One region of the Flavobacterium sp. SOK18b genome, then DNA from elsewhere that is predicted to be linked to it. Evidence: riboswitches for the same ligand, from Rfam matches in the RefSeq annotation. Region 1 holds a riboswitch; each other region holds the start of a gene.
What was found. Region 1 has a riboswitch for S-adenosylmethionine ahead of DNC80_RS11945 (Na+/H+ antiporter NhaC family protein). Riboswitches for the same ligand answer to the same signal wherever they lie in the genome.
Positions count from the first base shown of each region.

Region 1 (7,213 bases):
ACTTGCCCTGTTACATAAGCACTCATATCTGATGCAAAGAAAAGACAAGCGTTAGCTACATCTTCGGTAGAACCACCTCTTTTTAACGGAATTCCATCTCTCCAGCCTTTTACAACATCCTCATTTAGTTTGGCAGTCATTTCAGTTTCAATAAATCCAGGTGCAATTACATTACAACGAATATTACGAGATCCTAATTCCAGTGCTACAGACTTTGAAAAACCAATAACTCCAGCCTTAGATGCCGCATAGTTCGTTTGTCCTGCATTACCTTTTACACCTACTACTGAACTCATATTAATAATCGATCCGGCACGTTGCTTTAAAAAAGTACGTTGAATCGCTTTTGTCATATTAAAAACTGATTTCAAATTCACATCCATCACGTTGTCAAAATCTTCTTCAGACATACGCATCAATAAATTATCTTTTGTGATTCCAGCGTTATTAATCAATACGTCAACCGTTCCAAAATCAGCCAAAACAGCATCCACAAATGTTTGCGCTTCGTTAAAATCTGCAGCGTTTGATTGATATCCTTTTGCTTTAATACCTAGAGCGTTTAACTCATTTTCTAAAGCCATCGCAGATTCTACTGATGAACTATATGTAAAAGCAACATTGGCTCCATGTTTAGCAAAAATTTCTGCAATCCCTTTTCCAATTCCGCGACTTGCGCCTGTGATAATGGCAACTTTTCCTTCTAGTAATTTCATATTCAAAAATTAGTTTATTTTTTATTTGAAGCTATTCCTGCTATTCACTGCAATCTTTTAGGTCCGCTGTCGCGTACCCAAAAGGATTTCCGTTGCTATCAGGGCTAAAAACGACTTGCCAAATATATACTATTTCCTTTTTTAAAAAAAATTTAGCTTTGATTATGAACAATAATTTTTACAATTAAACCTTCAAAAAACGATATGCTAGTTTATCCCAAAAAGCAGCATAAATGGCAATCAATGTAAATACTAGCAAAAACAAATGATACCACGCATTACTTAAAATATCTATAAAATTTAATTTACCATTTGCATAGTTTAATATCAACAATATCTGAGCACCATATGGCAATATCCCTTGTATTACACACGAAAAAATATCTAATATAGTAGCCGATTTTTTAGCACTCAACCCATATTCATCATTAATTTCCTTTGCTATGGGCCCCGTAATAACAATAGAAACCGTATTATTTGCAATAGCTAAATTTGCAAAACCTACTAAAACACCAATTCCTGTTTGTGCTGATTTTTTACTTTTAATTCTTTTCTTTATCTGATTCAAAACCCATGTTATACCACCAGCCTTGTCCACCATAGCTGCTAATCCACCTGTAAGCATTGAAAGTAGAAAAATATCGGTCATGCTCGTAAATCCTTCATAAATTTTCTGAGTAAACTCCATTACTGTAAAAGAATCATTATAAAAACCAATAAAACCCGCAATTATGGTACCTAATAGTAAGGTGTAAAAAACGTTGACACCTACAACTGCTAAAATTATCACTAAAACATAAGGCAAGATAGCCCATAATGAATAATCACTTTTTGCAATATCCACAGAAATAACATCTGAATTAAATCCCAAATAAAAGAAAATTAAAATAGTAACAATTGCCGCCGGAAGTGCGATAAACAAATTGATCTTAAACTTATCTTTTAAATCACAACCTAGGGATTGAGTGGCAGCTATAGTAGTATCTGATATCATTGATAAATTATCTCCTAGCATAGAGCCACCAAGTAAAGCGCCTGCTATCAATGGCATAGAAGCACCACTTTTATCAGCAAGTGATATAGCAATAGGTCCTATTGCAACTATAGCTCCAACAGATGTACCTGTAGCAGTTGATAAAAACGAGGCTATCAAGAAAATTCCCAGTGGAAAATACGCTACATCAATGGTATTAATACCTAGGTTCACTACTGCATCAACTCCACCCATTGCCTTACTAACAACTGCAAAAGCGCCTGCAAATAAATAAATCAAACACATGGTTATAATTTTACTATCACCACAACCAGCAATTAAAGTATCAACTTTGTCTTCTGTACTGTTTTTAAATAAAATAAAAGCAGCAACAATGCCTACCAAAACAGCAACAGGAGAAGGAAAAGCATAAAAATCATTAAGTAAAATACCTGCTCCTAAAAAAGTAAAAATAAAAATAAATAGCGGAATCAATGCAAAAGGATTTCCAGATTCCTTAGTAAACTTTGTCATAAAAATAATTTTAAATTAAGCGTTATGACGAAAAACAAAGCTGGTATTGGGAATGTAAACAACATTTTTTCCAAAAGATTTGGCTTATCGTTTTAGCACCTTGCTTGTTGTTGCAGGTTGCTATCCTATTTAAGGATTCGTGATAACGGGTGCAAAAGTAATTAAAATTTTATCATATATTAAACAAACACTCTGAAATTTAAAATATTATGCAATATTTAACAAACGGAAATTTATTGTAAAATCAACAATTTATCAAAAAAAAGAGTTGTAAAATTAAATATTATCGTTAATTAAACTATTTTTGATAAACATAGTCTAATAAACATCCAAATAAAAGATATAATTATTGAAATATTAACACTAGTAGAATATTTATGAAAAAAGTTTTATTAATAATATGTTTAATTTTCGCTTCAAGTTGCAGTAAAAATGACGATGCAAATAACTATGTAGCAATCGATCCCTATCCTAATATTACAACAACATTTACCGGAAAAATAAATGTTAACAAACTGGATAATTATGCTAGTCAAACAATTCCTAATTATATAACTAAAGACAATACTGCAGGGAACCCCATTACAGATAAAGGCGCAACATTAGGTCGGGTTTTATTTTACGATAAGAATCTGTCATCAAAAAACACAATTTCATGTTCTTCATGTCACATACAAGCAAATGCTTTTGGAGATGTTGCAGCAGCTAGTACTGGAGTAAACGGGACAACTAGTAGACACTCCATGAGATTAATAAATACTAGATTTTCAAATGAAAATAAATTCTTTTGGGATGAGAGAGCTTCAACTTTAGAAAATCAAGTAACCCAACCTATTCAAGATCATATTGAAATGGGGTTTAGCGGGACATTAGGCGATGGCAACTTTACTGCATTAATTACTAAACTACAAAACATAGGATATTATAAAGAATTGTTCAAGTTTGTATATGGATCAGAAGATATTACCGAAAATAAAATTCAGTTAGCATTATCACAATTTGTAAGAAGTATTCAATCATTCGATGCGAAATATGATGCTGGCCGAGCACTTGTTGCAAATGACAATCAACAGTTTCCTAATTTTACTGCACAAGAAAACCAAGGTAAAAACTTATTTTTAACACCTCCAGTATTTGATGCTACTGGAAATAGAATTGCTGGAGGAGTAGGCTGCGCAGGTTGTCATCAAGCTCCTGAATTTAGTATTGACCCAAACAGTAGAAATAATGGAATAATCGGGATACTAAATGGAAATGGAATTGACATCACAAATACTAAATCTCCATCACTTAGAGACTTGGTAAAAGCAGATGGAAGTAGCAATGGAGCTTTCATGCATACCGCAAATTTGAATACGCTTCAAAATGTAATAGGCCATTACGGCACAATAAACCTAGCCCCTGGAAATACAAATCTAGATCCTAGGTTAAGGCCAAATGGTTTTGGTCAAAAATTGAATTTAACAGCCACAGAAGTAGATGCTTTAATCGCCTTTGTAAAAACCTTAACTGGAACAAATGTCTATGTAGACGCAAAATGGTCAACACCTTTCAAATAATAAAAAAGTCCCCAAATATACCTTTGGGGACTTTTAATTATTAATCAAAATGAACTTAGAAAGCTACATTCCATCTTGGTAATTTTCCATTTTCATCAAAGAAATTTTGTAAAATTACACCTTCAACTGCAGTTGGAATTCCTTTTGAGTCTGTATTAAATGTTTCATACCAAACTACTTCAAGTGTGGTGATATCTTCAATTTTCATTTGTGCAGGCCAAGAATATTTTCTTCCCGTTTTTGCAAATTGATGACCTTCAACAATTTTTTCGTTAAGACCACCGTTTTTAATTTTCAAGGTTCCATTATTTTGAACAGTTCCTGTAGAACCTACCATAATTAACTCTTTTGAATCACCTATAGCATATACTAAAAATACACCCGATCCATCCGAAGCATTGCAAACTTCAGCAAGACTATCTTCGATTGTGAAAGAAAATTGATTGGTAACTTTGAATTTTTCTAATTCTTTGTACATATATATTATTTATTAGGAACTAGCCATGAACATTACCTTACAAGTTGTAAAATAAACCATAACAAGTTCATTTGTATTTTATTGATTTTGATATAAAATCAGATTTTCAATAAAGTGCAAAGGTATTTTTTTTAATTCTATTTATCATAAAAAAGCCTCACAAATTGTGAGGCTTTACTATTATTTAGAAAAAGCTTAGATTATCCTAAAACTTCTTTTACTTTTTTACCAATTTCAGCTGGTGAATCCACAACGTGAATACCACATTCTCTCATGATTTGTTTTTTAGCCTCAGCTGTATCGTCAGAACCACCAACAATAGCACCTGCATGCCCCATTGTACGTCCTGCTGGAGCAGTAACTCCTGCAATGAAACCTACAACTGGCTTACGGTTTCCATCAGCTTTGATCCATTTTGCAGCATCAGCTTCAAGTTGACCCCCAATTTCACCTATCATTACGATACATTCAGTCTCTGGATCATTCATTAACAATTCAACAGCTTCTTTTGTAGTTGTTCCAATGATTGGATCACCACCAATACCGATAGCAGTTGTTATTCCTAATCCTTGTTTTACAACTTGATCAGCAGCTTCATAGGTTAATGTTCCTGATTTAGATACAATACCTACAGTTCCTTTTTTGAAAACAAAGCCTGGCATAATCCCTACTTTAGCTTCACCTGGAGTAATAATTCCAGGACAGTTAGGTCCTATCAATCTTGCATTTCTTTCTTTTACATAACTGTTTGCTTTTATCATATCAGCAACAGGAATTCCTTCAGTAATTGCAATGATTACTTTAATTCCAGCATCAGCAGCTTCCATAATAGCATCAGCAGCAAAAGCTGGTGGTACAAAAATGATAGTTGTGTCAGCTCCCGCTTGGTCAACAGCATCTTTTACAGTATTAAATACAGGTCTGTCTAAGTGACTTGTTCCTCCTTTACCAGGAGTTACACCACCTACAACATTAGTACCATACTCAATCATTTGAGAAGCATGGAAAGTCCCTTCACTTCCTGTAAAACCTTGAACTATTATTTTGGAATCTTTGTTAACTAAAACACTCATGATATATTATTTATGTAGTTTTTAAAATCGTTATGCAAAAGTATAAAATACTAATCAGTAATTGGTATTCAAAAATATTTTTTTTGACACTAAATATTATGATAATTGGCTCATTTGAAAACCGCGATAGAGTTTATCGTCTTTAATTTGCCAAATCACAATAAAATGTGCCAAAAGCATCTCTTCTCTAGGGTTTTCAATTGTTTTTACAAAATGCGAATAACGCACAGATACTAAATCATTTTCAGCAACAACATGATTTATTCGAACTTTTGATCGTACATAGGCTTTACTTAATTCATCCGAAAGTAACAGTAAAGACGCAAAATTGTGTTCTACAAATCCTTTGCTACTATTCCATTCTAAAACAATTTCTGGATGCAAAAAATCTTTTAAAACTGTACTATCAATAAAAGCATCTGATTTGTAAAAATTCTGAACAATTTCTTTAGCAGACATATTATTTAATTTTATTTAAAATTTCGGGAATTTTTTTAATGTTGGCCAACTGTTTTAATTTCTCTCTTGATTCTTCAATTGGAGTCCCAAAATATGACTTTCCTCCTTCAACAGATTTTGTTACTCCAGTTTGACCCATTATTACTGCCTTTGTACCAATTGTGATTCCACTTGTAGTACCTACTTGTCCCCACATGGTTACTTCATCTTCAATAATTACACAACCTGCAATACCAGTTTGAGATGCAATTAAACATTTTTTACCAATAACGGTATCATGCCCTACATGCACTTGGTTGTCAATTTTTGTTCCTTCACCAATACTTGTATCTCCAGTCACTCCTTTATCAATGGTGCAAAGAGCACCTATCCCAACATTGTCTTCAATAACAACCCTACCGCCAGAAACCAATTGATCATAACCCTCTGGACGTTTTTTATAATAAAAAGCATCAGCCCCTAAAACAGTACCAGCGTGTATTATGACATTATTACCTATTACAGTATGGTCATAAATAGCAACATTAGAATGTATTAAACAATTATTTCCAATGACAACATGATTTCCAATAAAAGTATTGGGTTGAATAACTGTTCCTTCACCAATTACAGCAGTACTAGAAATAGAAACATTAGAAAATTGAAAGGGTTTAAAATGCCTTGTTAAAATATTAAAATCTCGAAACGGATCATCAGATAATAACAATGCTTTACCTTCAGGACAAACAACCTCTTTATTGATTAATATTATGGTTGCCGCAGATTGTAATGCTTTATCATAATATTTAGGATGGTCAACAAAAACGATATCTCCTGGTACTACAACATGAATTTCATTCATACCGTAAACAGGAAAATCAGCATCACCAATGTATTTACAATTGATGATGCTTGCTATTTCTTGTAAAGCATGTCTTTTTTGGAACTTCATTAACTATTTTTTATTAAAATCAAAATATTTTGAAAAATAGAACAAGTAAGAACTTATTCTTTCACGCGCTCCATGTAAGAACCACTTGCTGTATCAATTTTAATTTTGTCACCTTCATTGATAAATAAAGGTACATTTACACTAGCACCTGTTTCTACCGTAGCAGATTTAGTAGCATTGGTTGCAGTATTTCCTTTTATTCCCGGCTCAGCATACGTAACTACAAGAATAACAGAAGCTGGCATATCTACAGATAATGGCAAATCAGTTTCAGTGTTAATACTTACCATCACGTTTTCACCTTCTTTTAATAAATCAGGAGAATCTAAAATATTTTTATTCAATGTAATTTGTTCAAAAGTCTCCGTGTTCATAAAGTGAAACTCGTCACCTTCAGGATATAAAAATTGAAATTTATGATTTTCTACACGAACTTCGTCAATTTTATGACCTGCCGAAAAAGTATTGTCTAATACTTTACCATTTGTTA
Region 1 covers NZ_QKNZ01000079.1:50,544-57,756, forward strand. The annotation lists gene fabG (3-oxoacyl-[acyl-carrier-protein] reductase) at 1-716, opposite strand, end outside; gene DNC80_RS11945 (Na+/H+ antiporter NhaC family protein) at 901-2,223, opposite strand; SAM-I-IV-variant riboswitch at 2,278-2,374, opposite strand; gene DNC80_RS11950 (cytochrome-c peroxidase) at 2,601-3,782, shown strand; gene DNC80_RS11955 (hypothetical protein) at 3,838-4,260, opposite strand; gene sucD (succinate--CoA ligase subunit alpha) at 4,461-5,333, opposite strand; gene DNC80_RS11965 (nuclear transport factor 2 family protein) at 5,430-5,792, opposite strand; gene DNC80_RS11970 (UDP-3-O-(3-hydroxymyristoyl)glucosamine N-acyltransferase) at 5,794-6,723, opposite strand; gene efp (elongation factor P) at 6,777-7,213, opposite strand, start outside.

Region 2 (7,213 bases), on a different contig from region 1:
ACCAATTTTTCGAATGACTTCACGTGCAATATTTTGCACATCTAAGTACGTATTTGATTTTACTTCTCCTGCCAAAATAACTTGACCAGTAGTTACTAAAGTTTCACAAGCTACTTTTGATTCAGCATCAAATGCTAGAAAGTTATCAATTAATGCGTCTGAAATTTGATCTGCAATTTTATCTGGATGTCCTTCGCTCACAGATTCTGACGTAAATAAATAGGCCATAAGTTTTATTATTTTATAAAATTAAGCGAGAAAAAATAATTGCTGAAAAGGACTAAAGGAGCGTTTCTGCTTTAGCATTTTTTCTACTGAGAATACTTCAGTATCCATAATGAATAAGTTTCATTATGAAGAGGTTGCAATCAGTTCAAATTTTTCCTCTGGTAATAGTTTGCAAAGGTATGAAACCATTTTGATTTGCATATAATTCTTAACTTTTTTTTACTATTTTATCTTTTGAAAATATTTTTTGAATTATAAACAAAATTAATACTATTAAAATTTTGTAGTTTAAATAATATTTTCGATATTTGATAATCAAAATAAGTAATCATGAAATCAAGTATTTGCAATGTTTTTAAGGTCGCACAGGAAAATTCCTGAGGGTTGTTTATTGCATAATTTGAACTAAATTATATAGTAAAGCTTCCCAGTATTTGGGAAGCTTTTTTTTTTGAAATACCACAAAGAATAAAAATTTATGAATACACTAAAATGCCAACAAAAAATGAATGCAATAGCGCCTATTTGTGCTGTTGTACTATTTGATAAATCATGACCCGAAAGGACAAGTTTAAAAAACTAAACCCCTTTTGGATACGTATCTAAAAGGGGTTTATTGCTTTTAGTACGAATAGTAATTAACGTAGTTTTTCAAGAAGATTATGGATTGTTAAATTATTTGGTTGAACAGAATAATAAGAAAATAAATATTGATAAAATTTTAATTTTCATAAAAACTGGTATTGATGTTGATACTAATTTTAAAAATAGAATTTCATAATTATTAACCTAAAACAAAAAAAATGAAAAAAAATGACTATTTAACGAAAGGAATCCTGTTATTGAGGAAAGGATTATGGAGAACAAAAAAAAGAAATAATACAAATGTAACGAATGAGCTTATCCATCCTAGATTTGAGATGGCTACCAATGATGTTACAGCACTAAAGACAGTGCCTAATTCATTACTTTTTTTAATGTATTCCAAAGAAAATGATGTCCTTTTTATTTAGGGATTCCAAATGTATTTTAATGAGCGAGAAAATGCATTTTAAATTAGGATTGCTGTTTTAATGGAGTTATGGTCTAAAACGATACATTTCTTTGTTAAAACAGCTTGCTTTTTGCATACTTTTGCGAATACTGCAAAAGTAATTCAGACTAAACTTTGCATAAAAATTTGCTCAGAATAAAAATTAGTGCTTTATTTGCACTCACAAAGTTCACAACAGTATTGAAATGTTATAAAGAAAGGCAGAGGGATTAGACCCGATGAAGCCTTAGCAACCCTTCGATTTATCGGAGAAGGTGCTGCATTCTACCACGCCCATCGTGGAAAGATAACACTAAGAATTTGTCTAGATAACACCTAGCTTTCTTTCTAATATTTCCAAACACAAGTCATAATTATAACAGATTTGCAATTGGAAAATAAACCAACAACAATAACATTACACAATTTCACCACGGAGTCAGGTGTAATTTTTAATGCTCTAAACTTAAGTTATCAAGTTTTTGGGTTGCCATTACATACAGCTCCCATCGTTTTGGTCAATCATGCGCTAACCGGAAATTCACAGGTTGTGGGCGATAACGGTTGGTGGAATGACCTAATTGGCACCAACAAAACTATTGATACTACAAAATATACCGTACTTGCTTTTAACGTTCCTGGAAATGGATTTGATGGAGTTGTAATTGAAAATCATCTTGATTTTACAGCAAGAGATATTGCTAGAATTTTTATAAAAGGCATTCATTTACTTGAGGTTACAAGACTATTCGCCATTATTGGGGGTTCTGTAGGTGGCGGAATTGCATGGGAAATGGTCGCATTAGAACCAACAATAACGCAAAAATTAATTCCTATTGCGACCGATTGGAAAGCTACAGACTGGCTTATTGCCAATTGTTTTTTGCAAGAACAAATTCTGAATAATTCGTCTAAACCCATTCAGGATGCCCGTACACACGCGATGTTATGTTATAGAACTCCAGAATCATTTGCCGCAAAATTTCAGCGAACTACTAATGAAGAGTTAGCCATTTTTAATGTTGAAAGTTGGTTGTTGCATCACGGCGAAAAATTGCAACAGCGTTTTCAATTGGCATCCTATAAAATGATGAATCAATTATTGAAAACCATTGATGTCACTCGCAATAGGTCTTCTTTTGAAAATACAATCCAAACTGTTGAAGCAGAAATTCATATAATAGCCATCAATTCGGATTTGTTTTTTACAGCCAGTGAAAATAAAGCGACTTTTGAGCAACTACAAAAAATAAATAAAAAAGTTAGTTATCAAGAAATAGTTTCCATTCACGGACACGACGCTTTTTTGATAGAATACAAACAATTACACAATTTGCTTCAAGATTTATTCTAAGCTACAAACACACAACACAATGAAAATATTAAAATTTGGAGGTAAATCGTTATCAAATGGTGACGGATTAAATAAAGTTATTGCCATAATAACAGACAAAGTAAATCAAGGAGAAAAAATTGCAATTGTAGTTTCGGCACGTGGTAATGCAACGGATGAGTTGGAACAAATTTTAACCATTGCTTCTCAAAACGGAGATTACAAGCCTCTTTTTGAAGATTTTAAAAAATACCAGCAAGACGTTTATGAAGCTGTTGATTTGTCTGAGGAGTTTACTATTTTAGAAAAATTGTTTGAAGGTGTCAGTTTGATTGGCGATTACAGCAAAAAGATCAAAGACCTTATTTTGTCTAAAGGTGAATTACTTTCGGCAAAATTACTGACGGCCATCCTCATAGAAAATGGAATTCATGCTCGTTTTACAGATACGCGTGAATTGATAAAAACCGATGCTAAATTTGGTGATGCACAACCATTAGAACAACTTTCGAAGAAAAATGTGGTTGCTTTTTTTAAGCAAAACACTGAAAATACAGTAAGTATAATCACAGGTTTTATTGGCTCTACGACCAATAATGATACTACAACTCTAGGAAGAAACGGTAGTAATTACACCGCTTCGTTGATTGCGAATTATTTAAATGCCGAAGAATTACAAAATTACACGCATGTTGATGGAATTTATACTGCCAATCCTGATTTAGTTGTAGATGCGAAGAAAATTGATCACTTATCGTTTAATGAGGCGAATGAGATTGCTAATTTTGGAGCTACTATTTTGCACGCCAAAACTATCATTCCGTTATTAGAAAAAAACATTCCGCTCCGTATTTTAAATACTTTCAATCATGAAAATAAAGGAACTTTAATTACTTCCAATTCTAATAAGGAAGGAATTAAAACGCTTTCGGTTCTTGAAAATGTGGCTTTGGTCAATTTGGAAGGAAGAGGGTTGCTTGGTAAAACAGGTGTCGATGCTCGAATTTTTAGAGTAATGGGCGACAACAATATCAGTGTTAGTATTATTTCGCAAGGTTCATCAGAGCGTGGAATAGGCTTGGTTGTGGCTGCTGACAAAGCAACTACGGCCATGATTGAATTGGAAAAGGAATTCGAAAATGATTTCTATTCGAAAGATGTCAATAAAATAACTGTGGCTGATGATGTAGCTGTCATCTCAATTATTGGGCAGGATTTAAGCACTTTTCACAAACCTTACACGGCTTTAATCAAGAATAAAATTGTTCCGATTCTGTTTAACAATACGGTGACGGGTAAGAATGTGAGTTTGGTTGTTAAAAAATCACAATTGCACAAAGCCTTAAATGTGATTCACGGAGAGATTTTTGGCGTTGCCAAGAAAATAAATATTGCTGTTTTTGGTCACGGTTTGGTGGGCGGCACCTTGATTAATCAAATTTTAGAATCGGCAGCAGCCATCGAAAAAAGAAAAGATATTAAGTTGAATGTTTTTGCGATTGCCAACTCTAAGAATGTTCTCTTGAATAAAAACGGCGTAACGCCCAACTGGAAAAACGAAATTCAAACCAACGGATTCTCGTATACCATTGATGACGTGATTGCCTACGCAAATGAGCATCATTTAGAGAATTTAATTGCCGTTGATAATACAGCAAGTGCTGATTTTGTTACGAATTATATTTCGTTAGTAGAAAATAGTTTCGATTTGATTTCGTCAAACAAAGTGGCCAATACGTTAAGTTATAGTTTTTATAAAAAATTACGAAAAGTTCTGGCAGAAAACCAAAAGACGTATCTTTATGAAACCAATGTTGGAGCAGGATTACCGTTGATTGACACTATTAAATTGTTGCATCTTTCTGGTGAAAACATCACAAAGATTAAAGGCGTTTTCTCGGGAACATTGAGTTATTTGTTCAATAATTTTTCGGCCAAAGACGTGCCGTTTAGCGAGATTTTGAAAGAAGCCATCGATAACGGATATACCGAGCCAGATCCAAGAGAGGATTTATGCGGAAATGATGTAGGACGAAAATTATTGATTTTGGCTAGAGAACTAGATTTGCAAAATGAGTTTGAAGAAATTGCTATTCAAAATTTAATTCCAGAACATTTGCGTAGCGGAGATGTAGGAGAGTTTTTGAATAAATTGACGGAGTTTGATCCTATTTATGCAAAAATAAAAGCAGAACAAAAACCGAATCACGTGTTGCGTTACATTGGAGAATTATCGGGAGATTTGCAAAATGACAAAGGAAATCTAGAAGTAAAATTAGTTTCGGTACCATCAGATACGGCATTAGGCGGATTGAAAGGTTCAGATTCTTTCTTTGAAATTTACACTGAATCGTACGGAGACCGACCAATTGTAATTCAAGGCGCTGGCGCAGGATCAGCAGTAACTGCAAGAGGTGTTTTTGGTGATATTCTAAGGTTGTCTGATAAAGGTTAGTAGAAGTAAACGTTTTCAGTAAACAGTATTTAAATATAAAATCAGTTGTATCCGCGTGAGGAAATCCGCGTTATCAGCGTTCAAAAAATATAGTAATGAAAATAACATTAAACAGAGTAAACGACAATTTCCATTTCGAATTAAAAAACGAAAGAGGGCATTTGGTAAACGTAGATAGCCGTCCTGAATATGGAGGAAACGATATGGGTGCCAGTCCGATGGAATTAGTATTGATGGGAGTTGCGGGGTGTAGTGCCATTGATATGATTTCGATTTTGAAAAAACAACGTCAAGAAATCACGTCTTTCAAAGCTGAGGTTGAAGGCGAAAGAGTTCAGGTTGGAGAAGCAAAACCATTTAAAAATATCCATGTGGTGTTTTATTTAGAAGGTGATATCAAGGAGGACAAAGCCGCAAAAGCTGCACAACTTTCTTTTGAAAAATACTGTTCGGTTTCCAAAACATTAGAACCAACAGCAACCATACATTACAAAGTAGTTTTGAATGGAAGCCCCCTAACCCCCGAAGGGGGAACTAGCAACTAATAGTTGTTGGATAAATATTAAATTTAGTAACAAACAAATCAACCCCAACACAATTCCCCCTTTGGGGGTTAGGGGGCTTATTTATGGAAAATGATAATTTTGGTTTCGAAACCCAAGCCATACGCAATCAGTTAGAAAGAACACAATATTTAGAGCATTCGGTACCGTTGTACCTTACTTCTAGTTTTGTATTTGAAGATGCTGAAGACATGCGTGCCTCATTTGCAGAGGAAAAAGACAGGAATATTTACAGCCGTTACAGCAACCCAAATAACAACGAATTTATTAGCAAAGTATGCGCTATGGAAGGTGCTGCAGCTGGTTTTGCCTTTGCATCAGGTATGGCCGCGGTGTATTCTACTATGGCTGCTCTATTAAGTTCAGGGGATCATATTGTTTCTTCGAGCAGTGTTTTTGGTGCCACGCATTCGTTGTTTATTAATTATTTTCCAAAATGGAACATACAAACCTCGTATTTTGACATCAATCAACCCGAGACTATTGAAGGTTTGATTACGCCTGACACAAAAATTATTTTCGCAGAGTCACCAACCAATCCTGCGGTTGATATCATTGATTTGGAATTGCTAGGAAATATTGCCAAAAAACACAATTTAATTTTAATTATTGACAACTGTTTTGCAACGCCTTATTTGCAGCAACCAATCAAATGGGGAGCGCATTTAGTGGTGCATTCTGCTACCAAATTAATGGACGGTCAAGGTAGAGTTTTGGGCGGAATAACAGTTGGTGATGCTGATCTGATTCAGAAAATCTATTTGTTTTCCCGACTTACAGGACCTTCTTTATCGCCATTTAATGCGTGGGTATTGTCTAAAAGTTTAGAAACATTAGCCATTCGATTAGATAGACATTGCGAAAATGCCTTGAAAGTAGCGGTGTTTTTAGAGAATCATCCTAATGTGAATAAAGTGAAATATCCTTTTTTGAAATCGCATCCTCAGTATGAAATTGCACAAAAGCAAATGAAGTTGGGCGGCAATATTGTTGCTTTTGAAATAAAAGGAGGATTAGAAGCCGGAAGAGCTTTCCTAGATAAAATTAAATTGTGTTCGCTTTCGCCAAATTTAGGAGACACCAGAACTATTGTTACGCATCCAGCCTCAACGACACACAGTAAATTATCTGTTGATGAACGTTTTGCGGTGAGTATTACCGATGGTTTGGTGCGTGTTTCGGTAGGTTTAGAAACCGTAATTGATGTAATTGCCGATTTGGAGCAGGCGCTTTCGTAACGGATAGATTTGGGATTAACGATTTTAGATTGTAGTTTTGGTTCAAACAAAGCAATGTTTCATACTTGCGAATCTTTTTTATACAATTCTAAAACAGTAAAATGCTCTCAAAAAAAACAAAATACGGTATAAAAGCATTGACCTTTTTGGCGCGCCGTGAAGACCAAACTCCTGTTGCGATTGCGGATATTGCTAAATCTGAAAACATCTCGCTCAAATTTTTAGAGAGTATTTTATTGTTGTTGCGCCATTCCGGTTTTCTAGGAGCCAAAAAAGGAAAAGGCGGCGGTTATTATTTGATAAAAGAACCGAAGGACATCAGCATGGCCAAAGTGTATCGCATTCTGGAAGGGCCAATTGCTT
Region 2 covers NZ_QKNZ01000019.1:39,991-47,203, forward strand. The annotation lists gene metK (methionine adenosyltransferase) at 1-228, opposite strand, end outside; gene DNC80_RS04410 (hypothetical protein) at 1,032-1,241, shown strand; SAM riboswitch class I at 1,468-1,575, shown strand; gene DNC80_RS04415 (alpha/beta fold hydrolase) at 1,653-2,615, shown strand; gene thrA (bifunctional aspartate kinase/homoserine dehydrogenase I) at 2,635-5,049, shown strand; gene DNC80_RS04425 (OsmC family protein) at 5,145-5,594, shown strand; gene DNC80_RS04430 (PLP-dependent aspartate aminotransferase family protein) at 5,678-6,850, shown strand; gene DNC80_RS04435 (Rrf2 family transcriptional regulator) at 6,952-7,213, shown strand, end outside.
Region 2: it holds a riboswitch for S-adenosylmethionine, as region 1 does, so the genes downstream of both, DNC80_RS04415 (alpha/beta fold hydrolase) here and DNC80_RS11945 (Na+/H+ antiporter NhaC family protein) in region 1, are expected to answer to the same signal.

Region 3 (7,213 bases), on a different contig from region 1:
CAAGGTTACTCCGATTTCTTCCGCAACATTTAATAATTTCCAAATAGTCGGTTTCTCTAAATGATCTGGACAAGCTGGATATCCTGGCGCTGGTCGAATCCCTTTATAAACCTCATCAATCATATCTTCGGTTGATAAATTCTCATCAGCAGCATAACCCCAAAATTCTTTACGCACTTTCTCGTGCAAATATTCAGCAAAAGCTTCTGCAAAACGATCAGCAAGCGCTTTCACCATAATCGAATTATAATCATCTAAATCCTTTTCGAATTCAGCCGCCCATTCGTCCACACCAAAACCAGTAGTTACACAAAAGGCTCCCATATAATCTACTTTTCCGCTTTCTTTTGGCGCAATAAAATCAGACAAAGCGATGTTTGGCGCTCCTTTGGTTTTTTGAGATTGTTGGCGTAAAGTCAAAAAGAGCCCCCTAACCCCCAAAGGGGGAACTATCTCCTTTGTAGACAACTCCTTGCTGATTTTTTCAATTGTTTCATGTAAATTATTCAATACCTCTTTATTAGTGTATCTAACAACTTTAAAACCCTTAGATTCTAGCCAAATAGTTCTCTCTTTATCATGTTCAATTTGTTCGGGATGATTATGAATAGATCCATCCACTTCAATAACTAGCTTTTTTTCCAAACACACAAAATCAACTATATATTCCCCTATTACATGTTGCCTTCTAAATTTATACCCTTCTACTCCTCTATTAGATAAAACATTCCATAGCATTTTCTCAGCTTCTGTTGGTTTGTTTCTCATCTCTTTAGCGCGTTCTTTTAAAACATCATACATAATAGGATTTGCTGTTTCCCAAGTTTGTTTTGCTGTTTCGAGAGTAGCTCCCCCTTCGGGGGCGGGGGGGGCTTCGTATAGTTCAATATCATCATCATTGATTTGATTCGCCGGAAAAATGCCGTAAATACCTTTGGCAGATAATTTCTTCTCTTTCAAAATAACTTTCAGCATGGCTTGTGCATCTGCAAAAACCGAAGTCGCTTGTTCGCCTACTACTTCATCGGTTAAAATAGCTGGATATTTCCCAAACAATTCCCAAGTTCTAAAAAACGGCGTCCAATCGATATAAGGCACCAAAGTTTCTAAATCTACTTCTACGATTTGCTTGCCAATAACTTTAGGTTTCACGGGCGTGAAATTATCCCAATCCAATTGCAATTTATTTTTACGGGCTTGCTCAATGGTCAAGAAATTCTTGTCGCGAGAACGATTCAAAAACGTTTCTCTAAACGCATCGTATTCTGCACGAATATCACTAGCATATATTTTTCGGTTGTGATCCAATAAATTACCCGCTACCGTTACCGCTCTCGAGGCATCGTTGACGTGAATTACCGTTTGGCTGTATTGAGGTGCAATTTTCACGGCTGTATGCGCACGCGAAGTTGTTGCACCACCAATCATGACTGGAATTTTAAGTCCTCTTTTATCCAATTCCTTAGCGAGATACACCATTTCGTCCAAGGACGGCGTGATCAATCCGCTCAATCCAATAATATCTACTTCGTGCTCAATAGCTGCAGCAATGATTTTTTCTGGAGGCACCATTACACCTAAATCGACAATCTCATAATTATTACAAGCCAATACCACCGAAACTATATTTTTTCCGATATCGTGAACATCACCTTTTACGGTAGCCATCAGGATTTTTCCGTTACCAGATTTGTCGCCAACTTGCTTAGCCGCTTCAATAAAAGGCAATAAATACGCCACTGCTTTTTTCATTACACGTGCCGATTTCACCACTTGTGGCAAAAACATTTTACCCGAACCAAACAAATCACCCACGACATTCATTCCCGTCATCAAGTTGATTTCGATCACCTCAATGGGTTTTGTAGCAGCTTGTCGCGCTTCTTCAACATCTTCTTCAATAAACGCATCCACTCCTTTTACTAACGAGTGCGTGATTCTTTCTTGAACGGTTCCTGAACGCCATTCTAATACCGCCTTTTCATTTGTTTTGGATCCGTCGCCTTTTACATTCTCCGCAAAATCGAGCAAACGTTCTGTCGCATCGTCGCGTCTGTCCAGAATCACATCTTCAACATGCTCCAATAAATCTTTCGGAATCTCATCATAAATCGATAACATTTCTGGATTTACAATCCCCATTGTCATTCCGTTTTGAATGGCATGGTACAAGAAAACCGAGTGCATCGCCTCACGAACCGTATCGTTTCCTCTAAACGAAAACGAAACGTTACTCACCCCACCACTGATATGTGCGTGAGGTAAATTTTCGCGAACCCACTTGGTTCCTCTAAAGAAATCCAACGCATTTAAGCGGTGCTCTTCCATACCTGTTGCCACTGGGAAAATATTCAAATCGAAGATGATATCTTGTGGCGGAAATCCAATTCCCACTAAAATATCATACGAACGCTGACAAATTTCAACACGCCTTTCGTAATTATCCGCTTGACCCACTTCGTCAAAAGCCATCACAATTACCGCCGCACCATAACGCTTTATCAGTTTAGCATGGTGAATAAAAGCTTCTTCGCCTTCTTTCAACGAAATCGAATTCACAACACATTTCCCTTGTACGACTTTCAAACCCGCCTCAATGATTTCCCATTTCGAGCTATCAATCATAATGGGTACGCGCGAAATATCCGGCTCAGCCGCAATCAAATTCAGGAATTTTGTCATCGCATATGCGCCATCGAGCATTCCCTCATCCATATTGATATCAATGATTTGTGCTCCACCTTCTACTTGCTGGCGCGCAATATCAAGCGCCTCATCGTATTTTTCTTCCTTAATCAATCGAAGAAATTTTCTCGAACCCGTCACATTGGTTCGTTCCCCCACATTCACAAATACACTTTCCGGCGTAATGATTAGGGGTTCCAATCCTGCTAATACTAGGTTTCTTCTTTTTTCTGCCATTTCTTTATTTTGAGTTACTCCATTTCTAAGAAACTTAGAATGAGTTTTTATTTTTTTATTTAATGCAAAGTTTTCGAAACCTTACCATCTTATTTCAATTCTTTTTCGGGCGTGTCCCTCCAAAAAAAGTCGGGTCGGGCTATTCGTTTCAAGTCCTCAATCAATTCCGTTAGCACTCCATTGATCTGCGGGCTTTCCACTACTATCCCTCACGCGGGCATTGTGCTAACAACACACTTTTTTTTTGTTGATTCTTCCGTTTCTTTATTCTTCAATTTTGTCATTTTGAGGAACGAAGAATCTAAACAAGTTGCTCTGCTGCTAGCGCTAGCGTCACGCTCGTGCTTATTATTTTTTCTTAAAATTCTTTTCCTGCCTATTTTATGTGCACCAGCGGGGCGCTCGCGCTCGCAAACGAATAAAACTATTTTACTCACCAATACTTCCTTTGACTTGCGTAATAGATGCATTGTAATAAAATCCAATAATCGCGATCACTGCCATTTTGATTTTTCTAGATATCGACTAGTTACATTTCCATCGTATACATAATATTTAGTCCAAGTAAAACCATTTTTAACAAGAGTAAGGGAATCGGGCTTCAATTCTTTATCTAAAAAAATATAATTCCCTTTCGGATTATTTAAGTCATACTTCACTTTGTAAAACTTGTTTAAAATTTCATCTCCTCCCATCGTATTTCTCTTAGACATAACCTTACCATCCACATAAAAGCAATAAATTAAAACCCTTCGTTTACCGACCTGTTTAAACCTCGTTGTTAAACCAATTGCTTCGCCCTTAAATGTTTCTTTGTACTTTTCAAACTTTGTTTTTCTAGAGATATCAAATAATATATATATTGTTGCCAAGGTAAGAGAGCATAGCAGTACCCATTTCAAATTCTTAAAATTATCAATAGTCTTTTCCTCCATTTTTAATAAACTAAATTATCTTAACATTACATCACTGCAGTTGAAACCCTCGGTTTGTATTCCTTTGCGATATCGGCAATTAACTTGATGTGGGCTGGTGTTGTTCCGCAACAACCCCCTATGATGTTGACCAAATTATCATCGAGATATTCTTTGATAAAAGCTTGCATTTGTTCTGGTGTTTCGTCGTATTCTCCAAAGGCGTTGGGCAATCCTGCATTAGGATGGGCCGATACGTTGAACGATGTGTTTTGCGACAAGGTTTGTAAATACGGCTTGAGTAAATCGGCACCAAGGGCGCAATTGAATCCTACACTCAACAACGGTATGTGCGACACCGAAACTAAAAAAGCCTCAACCGTTTGTCCCGAAAGTGTTCTTCCGGAAGCATCAGTAATTGTTCCGGAGACCATAATAGGAATATCAAGATTGCGTTCGTCTTTTACTTCTTCAATAGCAAAAAGCGCTGCTTTGGCATTTAAAGTATCAAAAATAGTTTCTACCAAAAGTAAATCGCAACCACCATCCATAAGCGCTTCTACTTGTTGCTTGTACGCGATGCGTAAATCATCAAAAGTTACGGCTCTGTAACCGGGATCGTTTACATCTGGTGACATGCTTGCTGTTCTATTCGTGGGTCCAATGGAACCCGCTACAAAACGAGGTTTGTCTGGATTTTTGGTGGTAAATTCATCGGCTACTTCGCGGGCAATTTTGGCCGACTCATAGTTCAATTCATATACATATTCTTCAAGATAGTAATCAGCCATACCGATAGTGGTTCCTGAGAAAGTATTGGTTTCAACAATATCAGCTCCAGCTTCAAAATATGCGGCGTGAACGTCTTTTATAGCTTGTGGCTGCGTGAGCGACAATAAATCATTGTTTCCTTTTAGCGAATGCGGAAAATCCTTGAAACGTTCTCCTCTAAAATCTTCTTCGGAGAAATTGTAACGTTGCAACATGGTTCCCATAGCTCCATCAAGGATGAGGATGTTTTTTGTAATGGCTTCGTGAATGCTTGACATAACTTTTTATTTCTTGTAAATCACAATTTGAAATTGTGATTTTTACTTTTGATTAGTATTTCCAAAAGTTCCCAATTTTTCTTTATAGCCCCGATTGCAGTGAAAATCCTTTTATTTTTTTCTTTAAAAAATAAAAGATTGTAACGGAAAGCGGGAACGATTATGACTGAAAAGCGCCATTAATCTGCTCTAAAAAATTCGATATGTTGTCAAGAAAAGGTTTGAGAAATACTGTAGAAGTATTCTTGTGTTATCTATCTTTGATACTGGTTGTATAAAGTAGAATGTAGCACCTTCTTTAAAAAATAAAGGGTTGCTAAGGTTTCATTGGGTCTTTCCCTCCGCCTTTCGTGATAACTTTCAATAAATATAGGAACAGTGCAAAGTAACGACATAGTGCTAACAATTGCAAGTGTTTTTTTAAAGATTCTGAGAGGCTAATTGTCTAAGCAAAAAAAAAGTTCTGAATTACTAAGCTTTTTAATGAACTTAGCAACTCAGAACCTTTTTGACTCAATAGCTTTTTTATACGATTGCTTTTACTACGGCTTTTGGAGCTTCTTTACGAGTTCCGTCAAAACCATCTACGCCTGAAACGGTAGTATATTTTAAAACATAGCGCTTACCTGGATTAATGATTTGGTAGGCCGCTTGACACATTAAAGTGGCTTCATGGAATCCACACAAGATTAATTTTAATTTTCCTGGATAGGTATTTACGTCTCCAATGGCGAAAATTCCAGGAATGTTGGTTTGGTAATCTAAGGCGTTGTTTACTTTGATGGCATTTTTTTCGATTTCTAATCCCCAGTCGCCGATAGGACCTAACTTTGGAGTAAGACCAAAAAGCGGAATAAAATAATCGGTTTCGATGGTGCGTTGTGCGCCATTTTCCTCGACTACAACTGCCTCAAGATGTTCGGCACCTTTTAAACCTACTACTTCACCTGGTGTAATCATTTTTATTTTACCAGAAGTCTTTAGCTCTTGTACTTTTTCTACAGAGTCTAAAGCACCACGAAACTCGTTGCGACGGTGAATCAAAGTCACTTCTGAAGCTACGTTTGACAAAAAGATACTCCAATCTAGAGCCGAATCGCCACCTCCAGCGATAACTACGCGCTTGTCACGGAATTTTTCTGGGTTTTTGATGAAGTATTTAATTCCTTTGTCTTCGTAGAATTCGATGTCTTCAATCAATGGTTTTCTTGGTTCAAAACTACCTAATCCACCAGCAATAGCAATAACTGGCGCATGGAATTTCTTGCCTTTGTTTGAAGTCACAATAAATGTTCCGTCTTCTTGTTTTTCGATGGTTTCGGCACGTTCACCCAAGGTAAACCCTGGTTCGAACTGCTTGATTTGCTCCATTAAATTATCTACTAAATCACCAGCCAATACTTCTGGAAATCCAGGAATATCATAAATAGGTTTTTTAGGATATAACTCTGATAACTGCCCACCTGCTTGTGGCAAAGCATCTAATATATGACATTTTAATTTTAATAATCCTGCTTCAAAAACTGCAAATAAACCTGTTGGCCCCGCGCCAATAATGAGTATGTCTGTTTTAATCATTTTGATTTAATTTAGTATCCTATGTTTTGCCTTCAGTTGTAATTGTAGGCTGTTATGGAAATTGTTAATTGTGTTTATCTATGTTATTGTATTGAATCTAGGCGCTCAATCCTTTTAATTATAATTGAGTACAAATATCACTATTCTGTTTAGTTAAAAAAACAGAAACTGATTATTAAGAACTATTACATTTTATCTTTTTTCTATGAACTTAAGATTGTGTTTTGTGCTTACTTTGCTTTGAGCGTCTCTGTGATTTCATTCATTTTTTGAACTTTTTCCTCAAAATTTCCTTTCAATGTTTTTCGGTATTCATTGAGATTCTCGACCATTTTATTGATATCGTTTGGAATTATTTCTTCAAAAAACTCTCGCAGTCGTTTGGCTGTAGTGGGTGATTTCCCGTTGGTTGAAATGGCAATTTTCACATTCCCTTTGGTTACAATTCCGCCCAAATAATAATCACACAATGGCGGTGTATCAGCAATATTACAAATCAAATATCTTTTTCGGGATAAATCATAAATCCTTTTGTTCACCTTCAAATCATCGGTGCAGGCAATCACCATGTGGCGTTTGCGGAGCATCCAGCGATTGAATTTTTTATAAGTCAACTTCACTGTTGGATGGCTTGCAGCCAAGGTTTCTAATTCTGGTAAAAACCAGGGTGCTACTACCTCAACATTGGCATTGGGACTGGATTTCAACAGAAACGATAGTTTTTCTAAACCCACATTTCCGCCACCCACA
Region 3 covers NZ_QKNZ01000088.1:30,865-38,077, forward strand. The annotation lists gene DNC80_RS12625 (vitamin B12 dependent-methionine synthase activation domain-containing protein) at 1-2,922, opposite strand, end outside; gene DNC80_RS12630 (hypothetical protein) at 3,417-3,857, opposite strand; gene DNC80_RS12635 (homocysteine S-methyltransferase family protein) at 3,884-4,885, opposite strand; SAM riboswitch class I at 5,133-5,245, opposite strand; gene DNC80_RS12640 (NAD(P)/FAD-dependent oxidoreductase) at 5,411-6,463, opposite strand; gene DNC80_RS12645 (bifunctional precorrin-2 dehydrogenase/sirohydrochlorin ferrochelatase) at 6,694-7,213, opposite strand, start outside.
Region 3: it holds a riboswitch for S-adenosylmethionine, as region 1 does, so the genes downstream of both, DNC80_RS12635 (homocysteine S-methyltransferase family protein) here and DNC80_RS11945 (Na+/H+ antiporter NhaC family protein) in region 1, are expected to answer to the same signal.